DNA from 3 places in the Acinetobacter towneri genome. Region 2 is predicted to be linked to each of the others. Evidence: predicted binding sites of a transcription regulator. Region 2 holds the regulator's gene; each other region holds the start of a gene.

Region 1 (3,274 bases), 860 kb from region 2:
TTGTGGCGCGTGGCGTATTTGGCACGAACGGCCCTACCTTTCGCTGCGCTCTATGGCTTTGCTGCAGATAAATTACCGCTGGACAAAGTCATCCAAAAATTTAAAAAGTAATGTAAACCGCTAATCTATCTATTCAAAAACTTGCCTGCAAATATTTCTCTAGACTGATCTGCAGGTATAAAAAAAGCGCTGTATCATCACAGCGCTTTTTTCAACCACTCAAAAAAGTTGAGAATGGATTAAAACACTTTTAAGAACAACCAGAACAAGCTACCCGATAAACAAATTGTCGCAGGTAAAGTGAAAATCCAAGCCGAAAGAATTGTACGCACCATTTGGAAATTCAGACCCGATTTATTTGCCACCATGGTACCTGCCACCGCACTGTTCAGTACGTGTGTAGTTGAAACTGGCATCCCCAAACCATCTGCAGCAGCAATAGTTGACATTGCCACAAGCTCGGCAGACATACCTTGACCATAAGTCATGTGCTGCTTACCGATACGTTCACCAACAGTCACCACAATACGTTTCCAGCCGACCATCGTACCCAAGCCTAGTGCTAAGGCAACGGCAACTTTGACCCAAGTTGGAATGTATTGTAAGAATGAATCTAAATGGCTGCGGTAGCTTTTAACCACTTTTTTCTGTTCTTCCGACATTTCAGGCAAGGCATTGGCTTTGTCTAAACGCTTGAATGAAGTCGTGCTTAAATACATATCATTACGCATTTCTGCTACTTCAGCTTCAGGCACATCTTTCAAGTTGCCATATTGACCCACACGCTCACCCAAATGGTCCGTTAAGCTTGCCAAAGCAGGCACGACTTCAGGAGTAATTTCTTTGGTCTGAATATAACTAGTAATAATCTGACGCGCTTTTTCATCTGGCATATCGGCATGTTGTGGATAAATCACATCAGCCGTTTGCGTTGAAAGCTGCTGGAACGATTGAATGTGGTTTTGGCCTAACTCTTTATTTAACGAGTACGCCAACGGCACAATCCCGATCAAAATCAACATGATTAAACCCATGCCCTTTTGACCATCGTTTGAACCATGCGCAAAACTTACCCCAGTACAAGTAAAAATTAGAATGGCACGAATCAGTGGTGGTGGTGGCTTATTGCCTTCAGGTGGCTGGAACAACTCCATTTGTTTCTTGAAGATTTTTTTCACCAAGAAGAACAAAATCGCAGCAAAGGCAAAACCAATCAGTGGCGAGAACAATAAAGCCTTGCCCACTTTCATGACTTGTTCCATGTCTACGCCACTTGCACCCGCACCTGAGTTCAGCAAGTAGTTCATAATCCCCACACCTAAAATCGAACCGATTAAAGTGTGCGAACTTGAAGCAGGAATACCGAAAAACCACGTTCCTAAGTTCCAGACAATCGCGGCAATCAACATGGCAAAAACCATGGCAAAGCCTGCGCCTGAACCGACATTCATAATCAATTCGACTGGAAGTAAGGCAATAATACCGTAGGCAACTGCGCCACTGGCGACCATCACCCCAAGGAAGTTACAGAAACCCGCCCACATTACTGCCACAGGTGCAGACAGGGCATTGGTATAAATAACCGTTGCCACTGCGTTAGCTGTGTCGTGGAAACCATTCACAAATTCAAAGCCTAAGGCAATGAATAAAGCGGTCGCCAATAAAATCACCGAGTACATGCTTAGCGCAGGCACGTGGGATAAGTCCGCAGACAATTGGAAACCAATATAAATAAGGGTAGAAACGATGATCGTTAAAAACACCGGCATAAAAAATTTCGGTGTAGGCACATGAACATTGGTCGATTTAGTGGTCGACTTGTGTGCTGAATCTACAGGAGTTGGATTAGAATTCATGCAAGCAGAAAAGAGGATTTAAAATCCCCTTATTGTTCAATTAAATTGTGACAATTATATGACAAAGAGCTGTTATATAAAGCAACTTTCATACTTTATTTTCACACTTTAAGCTGTATTTTTTGTGCATAAAATTAAAATTAACTTTTAAATTTAAACACTTAGAATAAATAAACCTACTTTTCTTATGCCATTCTCTCAAATTTAGATTGTTACACCTTTGTCATATTTGCCTAAAGTGTCAGACAAAATTCACCGTGAGCCAATTTTGCCTGAGCAATATGACAAAGCGATGACGCATCAAAGTAAAATCAAAATTAGAATGTTCCTCATCACAACTTTTATTTAGGTTCAAAAGCTACAGCAAAATCCTAAAAATACTGCTTTATGCACTATTTTTACGACTTCCACTCTCTCTGGTCGCTTCAAGTGCACGAAAGCCGTGCGAACTCTGCTAAAATAGCGCTCATTTCGGATTCAGTCATAAAGGGTTTTTTATGTCCACGCTTACCACCCTGAAAGCGCTTCTTGCCCAAAGAATTTTAATTATCGATGGTGCTATGGGTACTATGATTCAACGCCATCAATTGGAAGAAGCCGATTATCGTGGTGAGCGTTTTGCAGATTGGGCACATGACCTCAAAGGCAACAATGATTTATTGGTACTGACCCAACCGCACATTATTCAGGGTATTCACGAAGCCTACTTAGATGCGGGTGCAGACATTATTGAAACCAACAGCTTTAACGGCACACGCGTTTCTATGTCTGACTATCACATGGAAGATTTGGTTCCAGAAATTAACCGCGAAGCAGCGCGTTTAGCCAAAGCTGCCTGTGAAAAATATTCAACACCAGACAAACCACGTTTTGTGGCAGGTGTACTTGGGCCAACATCGCGTACCTGTTCAATTTCACCAAATGTAAACGACCCTGCATTTCGTAACATTAGCTTTGATGCACTCAAAGAAAACTATATTGAAGCTGCGCATGCCTTAATTGAAGGTGGTGCAGATATCCTGCTCATTGAAACTGTATTTGACACCTTAAACTGTAAAGCTGCGATTTTTGCGGTCAAAGAAGTGTTTAAACAGCTCGGGCGTGAATTGCCGTTGATGATTTCAGGTACCATTACCGATGCTTCAGGACGTACCTTAACGGGTCAAACTGCAGAAGCTTTCTGGAACTCGGTACGTCATGGCGATTTACTTTCAATTGGTTTTAACTGTGCTTTGGGCGCAGATGCCATGCGTCCACACGTCAAAACTGTTTCAGACGTGGCCGATGTATTTGTTTCAGCTCACCCGAACGCAGGCTTGCCAAATGCCTTTGGTGGTTATGATGAAACCCCTGAACAAACTGCAGCCTTCTTAAAAGAATTTGCAGAAAGTGGTCTCATCAATATTACAGGTGGTTGT
Region 2 (3,274 bases):
AATATGTGAATAAAGAAATAAAAAACGCCAAAGTAATTTGGCGTTTTTTTGTTTTTTAAATCTGTAATTTATTGTCTATTTTAGCTCAACCAGCGCTTAAGTTTCGTAATACAAACGCTCTTTTGGGAACACGACTTTAAATATAGAGCCTTGATTTTCTTTAGATTCGACTTCTAAGTGTGCATTATGCTGCATCAAAACGTGCTTCACAATTGCTAAACCTAAACCAGTACCGCCTGTTTGTCGGCTACGTGCGCTGTCTACACGATAAAAGCGTTCGGTTAAGCGTGGTAAGTGTTTCGGATCAATCCCGATGCCTGTATCTTCCACAGTAAAATAACCTTGATTGCCATCATCATGCCAGCCAATGGTAATCGTCCCACCTTTCGGGGTATATTTAATCGCATTGGTGATCAGGTTGCTAAAGGCACTGGCCAATTCTACATCTGAACCAATCAGATCATAATGACTGTCAATATTTAAGTTGAGCGTATGTCCATAATCGACGTTATAGGCATGTGCATCGTCAAATAATTGATTCATTAAACTTGGCATTTCAATAATTTGATTTTTGGCGATGGTTTTTTCATTTTCCAGACGCGACAGCAGCAGCAGGTCATTTACCAAAGCGTTCATGCGTCGGGTTTGTGACTGCATTTGCTCAAAAGCACGTTTCCAACGCGGGTTAATATCTTCCTGATCGGTAAAGGTTTCGATATAACCACTCAGCACCGTTAGCGGAGTGCGTAATTCGTGTGAAATATTATCGACAAAGTCTTTACGCATTTGTTCTAGGTTATGCATACGCGTCATGTCGTAAGCAAATAACAAACGGCTATCGCCACCAAACTGAGTCATTTTGACTTGCACATATTGCCCTTCATGCACGCTAGATTTCATTTTTAAACCGTCAGGTGCTTGATCAATATGATTAAAATATTCAATAAAACTAGGTTGGCGCAAAATAGTGAGGATGTTGCGTCCACGGTCTAAAGGCTGAATACCCAATAGCTTTTCAGCAGCAGGGTTCCACCATTCAATTTGATGATTTTCATCAATCAGCATCACGGCTTCATCCAACGCCACCAATGAAGACTGGGCGCGATCAATCAACCCGACCATTTCGGCCTGAACGATACGTTCCTGACGTTGTGAGCGATAAACATTGAACAGTAATGCACCCCAAATACCATGCAGATTTGGCGGCACATCATAAGGACGATTGGAAATCCAATCATTAACTAAATAGAGGGAGCGCATTTGCTGAAGAAAAAACAGCAAAAAGGCGAGGCTAATACAAATCCAAAAATACCCAATCCCAAAACCAATCAAGCTTGCAATAATTAGGAAAAAGGCCAATAAACGAAAATCTTGTTTGGCAAAAGTCCATAAACTGCTGTAACGAACTTGTTTGAGGTCACGGGCGAGTTCAGGGACTGGGTAAGGTTCGTACATAAAATAATTTTAGCCTAAAGCAACATCCGCACGTGTCGAGAAGCGATAGCCTGTACCACGTACCGTTTGTACAAAACGGTCTACGCCATACGGTTCTAAAACTTTACGTAAACGACGAATATGCACATCAATAGTTCGGTCTTCAATATATACATTGCCGCCCCAGACTTGATCAAGCAATTGCGCTCGGGTGTAAGCGCGCTCTGGGTGCGTCATAAAGAACGCCAATAGACGATATTCGGTTGGGCCCATTTCTAAAATATTGTCACCAAAACTGACACGCTGGCTGACTGGGTCCAAAATTAAACCGTTGGCATCAATAGTTTTTTCACCGCTTAAGGCATTGGCACGACGTAAGACCGCTTTAATACGTGACACCAGTTCACGGGTCGAGAACGGCTTAGTCATGTAGTCGTCCGCGCCAGCATCTAAACCTTGAACTTTGTGATCTTCTTCGCCACGTGCAGTGAGCATAATCACAGGAATTTCAGCAAGGTTGTCATCGCGTTTTAGGCGACGGCACAAGTCTACACCGCTGACACCGCCTGGCATCATCCAATCAAGCAAGATAAGCGCTGGACGTTGATCGACAATCATCTGATGAGCTTGTTTTGCATCTTCTGCTTGTAAGCACTGAAAGCCTGCCATATCTAAAGAGGTATGGATCATCTCCCGAATTGGAAGTTCGTCATCGACGATTAAAATGTAGTCATCTTTCACAACGCAATATCCTATAGATGTTAACGGTGGACCGTTTTATTTATGACAGGCTTATTACAAAGATTAATTATGACAGTATCATTGCAGAAAGGGTTGAATGGGCTATTTTTGCAATAATTTGTGACAAAATAGTGTCGATTTGATGAAAAAACTGAACAGATTCAGTCAAAGTAAATAGGGTCTGCTGACACTTCGTCTATGTTTGCGACGTGAGAGATATATCTCGCAAGATTTTTTAGCTGATATAAGGCATGAGGCAGGAAATTTAGTTATTCTAAGTGACTGACTCATAACGCAATAGCGGCAAAAAAATATGCTCGTTCCGAAGGACTGTAGCTAAAACTTTCTCAGATTGCGTTATGAAACTTGGCAATAGACCCACTATTCCCTGCCTGATCTGCTCAGTTTTAGCCTACAGCGCAAGCCATTTATGAAATGTCAGCAGACCCCTCTGAATTTGAAAAATATTATGAATATTTTTCGATTTTATGACAATGTCGAAGAATCTTTCACAAAAGCTTGCTCTTTTTCCGAAAAGGTCTGTAATAACGATAAAAATACAATACGGCAAGAAGACAAGACATCTTCCATGGATTGTTTGAAATCGCTCATCACCCAGCGAATCGCAATTTGGGTGACATAACCATTTAAGCCTGTCGCTACCAGTGAAATTTCTCGGTTGGGGCGGTCTAAATGCGGCATCATCAGCATGACAAAGGCCTGAATCATGCGGTCAAAACGCGACATAGTTTCGTGAATGGTGGCTTGGTTATGTAGTTCTTGCACCAGCATGGCATCAATATAAATAATACGTGCCATTTGCGGGTTATTTTTTAGCGTGGTCAGTAAAGCAGTCAGTCCTGCATCAATCATTTTTTTAGGATCAGCCGAGGCTTGCATAATGGCTTGCATGACATTTTGCTGTAATTCATCAATCAATTTTAAAAAAATGGTCTGAAACAGTTCTTCGCTTTTTTTAAAGGATTCGTAGAAATAGCGCTCGGTTAGTTTGGCTTCGGTACAAATATCTTTTACGGTCACGGCAAAAAAACCATGCGTGCCATAGGCTTGAATACCTGCCTCAATCAGTTTTTCACGA
Region 3 (3,274 bases), 540 kb from region 2:
AAGATAGTCTTGGCGAGAAAGTGTACATGCGCCCAGACTAATTAAATGATCATTGACCAATTGACAGTCAATCCAAGGCAATTGTTGTTCTTGTCCGAGCAGCATCAAACTATAAAATGCCATTTTAGATACATCAGTGCGATGGCTAAACATGGACTCGCCAAAACAGCCCTTGCCAATGCTGCCCCCATACAAACCGCCGACCAAAAGATCTTGCTCCCAAACTTCGACACTGTAGCCATAACCTGCTGCAAAAAGCTGACAATACCCTTGAATGATCTCTTCAGAAATCCAAGTTTCATTGGCGTAGCTACGGGGCAAGGCACAATTGCGAATCACCTGTTCAAAGGCGTGATTGACAGTAATGCGATAATCCATTTTTCTCATGTTACGGATTAAAGATTTACTGGGCTGATAATATTGCGGAATAATCACACAACGCGGTTCAGGACTCCACCAGCAAATAGGATCACCTTCTGAAAACCATGGAAATAAGCCATGTGTATAGGCTTCATAGAGCGTAGAAGGGGAGAGGTCTGCACCTACACAAATCAAGCCTTCACCCTCAGGATCGACTTCAATGGGATCGGGGAAAATGAATTGTGAAGCCGGGAGCGTGTGCATATCAATTGCCGTATGAAGTTTTACGATGAACTTGATTTCATCATACCTAAAAATGCCGTGATAAAAAAACCGCTCAAGGAGAGCGGTCTTTAAACTTGGTCACTAAATTATTCACCAAGTGCATCTAAATATTTTTCTGCATCCAAAGCTGCCATACAACCTGAACCTGCAGAAGTAATCGCTTGGCGATAAATTGAATCGGCCACATCACCTGCAGCAAATACGCCAGCCACAGAAGTTTGAGTCGCATTGCCTGAAGTGCCGCTTTGTACTTGGATATAACCATCACGCAAGTTCAATTGACCTTCGAACATGCCTGTATTCGGTTTGTGACCAATCGCAATGAATAAGCCAGACACATCAACAATTTGAGTAGAGCCATCAGTGGTTGATTTTAAACGTACTGAAGTTACGCCTGTGTTGTCGCCCAAGACTTCATCAACTTGGTTATTCCAAAGAATACTGATTTTGCCTTCTTTTTCTTTGGCAAATAAATGATCTTGCAAGATTTTTTCAGAGCGAAGTGAATCACGACGATGCACCAATGTCACGTGTGATGCAATGTTAGACAGGTATAATGCTTCTTCAACAGCCGTGTTACCACCACCAACGACCATCACTTTTTGGTTTTTGTAGAAGAAACCATCACAGGTAGCACAAGCACTTACGCCTTGACCCATAAATGCTGCTTCAGATTCTAAACCTAAATATTGTGCAGTCGCACCTGTGCAAATGATTAAAGCATCACAGGTAAATTCTTCCATATCACCTTTCAGTACAAATGGGCGCACATTCAGGTTTACTTCATTGATATGGTCATACACGATTTCTGTGCCAAAGCGTTCCGCATGAGCTTGCATACGTTCCATTAACGCTGGGCCTGTTAAACCTTCAGGATCACCTGGCCAGTTATCAACTTCCGTAGTTGTGGTGAGTTGACCACCCAATTGTAAGCCTGCAATTAAAGTCGGTTTTAAGTTGGCACGTGCAGCATATACTGCAGCACTATAACCTGCAGGGCCTGAACCTAAAATAATTAAACGTGAGTGACGAGCGCTCATGCACAGCATCCTTTTTTTATTTAGAAATTTATGGAATTATACGTGAAACAGGATGAGTTTGCTGTGTGATTAAAGTTGATATTACTGATCATGTAAATCGATTTGAGCTATATAGAAAAAGTTAACAACACACTTCAATAATCTTGCATCTTTTTCTAGGCAACACATGCATAATAGAAGGTCTGTTATAATTTATAGCTTGCTGTGTGGTGAAGCTTGCATCGTGAAATGCAACTTAAATGACACAGCTAAATGAAATACAGACGCTCCGAATCAGGTGGCTTTTTAAGACCATCGAACAAACAAAAAACATTGATGAAGAATTGGCGACAGGACAATATATGACTGCGGTGTCGGGTGCTTATGCACATCGCTTAATAGCGACATTATTTTTGGTCTCTTTTGGAATATATCTGTTCCTTGCAACGGTGACCTATACTCCATTTGACCCAGGTTGGATGCACATTTCCAGTGACACCCAACAGGTTTCAAATGCGAGTGGAATCGCAGGTGCGTGGATTGCCGATTTACTGTTTGGCTTTTTAGGTTGGGCGAGTCTGCTTCTTCCTGCTTATTTTTTTATTGAAGCCTTACAAGTCTGGTGGCCACGTAGTTTTTTAAACCGACCATTTCGTTATGCTGCACAATTCTTCATTTTATTGGCAACAGCAAGTTTGCTGTATTTATTTTGGCAAGTACCTGCCGATACGTTAGACAATGCCTCAGGCGGCATCATTGGTTTTGAACTTGGGAAAAGTTTATCGCAAATTTTAACCATTTATGGAGCAACACTTTTTTTAGTCGTCTTTTGGATTTTCTTATTTACCCTCGCATTTGGGGTGAAGTGGAACAGAACGTGGGCAACTTTAAAAGCTACACCTGCTTATCTGCAAGATTTGTTCTATCGCAATGTACCTGAAGCAGAATCTGACTTTGACCGTTCTACACCACAGGTGAAAAAGACCGTTGTCGCTGCTGCACCTGTGGTTGCTGTTGAAGTGGCATCAACTGATTTAGAAGCAGCAAGTGAACCCGTGGTTGCACAGGCGAAAGAAGCTGAAACAACTGCACCACATCCTGCGGCAGAGCGTATGTTTAATCACATGCAGCAACGTGAAGAAGAAGAGCAACAGGCGCAGCAACAGCTATTGGTGCAAGATGAAATTGATGATGTTGAGTTAGAAAAAACCATCGAAAAGGCGCATCGCTTAGAACAAGACAGCCAGCGTATTGTTGCGACAGGCGAAGTGTGGCGTGCTTTACAAGAAAATACCGACAGTCAGCATAACCAAGACATTCATGCATTATTACGTGCTTCTGAAGAACCAGAGCCACATCTACAATCGAATCCTTTTGATGAAGTGCGTCCTGCATCTACGGCATCTCAAGCCACTGCAAAATCTTCGTTAGATTGGGATGATGATCAAATTTTTGATGAATTGCTCGCAGCAGTTCCGCAAGGCAAAGCTGCAAGTGATTTACACAGCCCATTCCAAAACAGCGAGGCAATGGATACTTTAGATGAGTCTGTGACCCAGCAAGAAACAGTGCATCCGCACTCGAATCCTACGGCTCACAATTTTAACGAT

The links. Region 2 encodes PhoB, which activates phosphate uptake and scavenging genes when phosphate is short. Its sites were predicted from a motif close to TGTCATNAANCTGTCATAA; they were not measured.
Region 1: J4G44_RS06190 (inorganic phosphate transporter) is a predicted target of PhoB. The motif match lies at 1,902-1,920, and genes of this name have one in related genera.
Region 3: J4G44_RS12055 (DNA translocase FtsK) is a predicted target of PhoB. The motif match lies at 1,912-1,930, and genes of this name have one in related genera.

What each region holds. Positions count from the first base shown of each region.
Region 1 covers NZ_CP071766.1:1,297,477-1,300,750, reverse strand. Annotated here, with positions in the region: gene J4G44_RS06195 (hypothetical protein) at 1-111, shown strand, start outside; gene J4G44_RS06190 (inorganic phosphate transporter) at 240-1,856, opposite strand; gene metH (methionine synthase) at 2,354-3,274, shown strand, end outside.
Region 2 covers NZ_CP071766.1:437,399-440,672, reverse strand. Annotated here, with positions in the region: gene phoR (phosphate regulon sensor histidine kinase PhoR) at 97-1,455, opposite strand; gene phoB (phosphate regulon transcriptional regulator PhoB) at 1,465-2,175, opposite strand; gene J4G44_RS02115 (TetR/AcrR family transcriptional regulator) at 2,662-3,274, opposite strand, start outside.
Region 3 covers NZ_CP071766.1:2,495,107-2,498,380, reverse strand. Annotated here, with positions in the region: gene aat (leucyl/phenylalanyl-tRNA--protein transferase) at 1-624, opposite strand, end outside; gene trxB (thioredoxin-disulfide reductase) at 732-1,685, opposite strand; gene J4G44_RS12055 (DNA translocase FtsK) at 2,027-3,274, shown strand, end outside.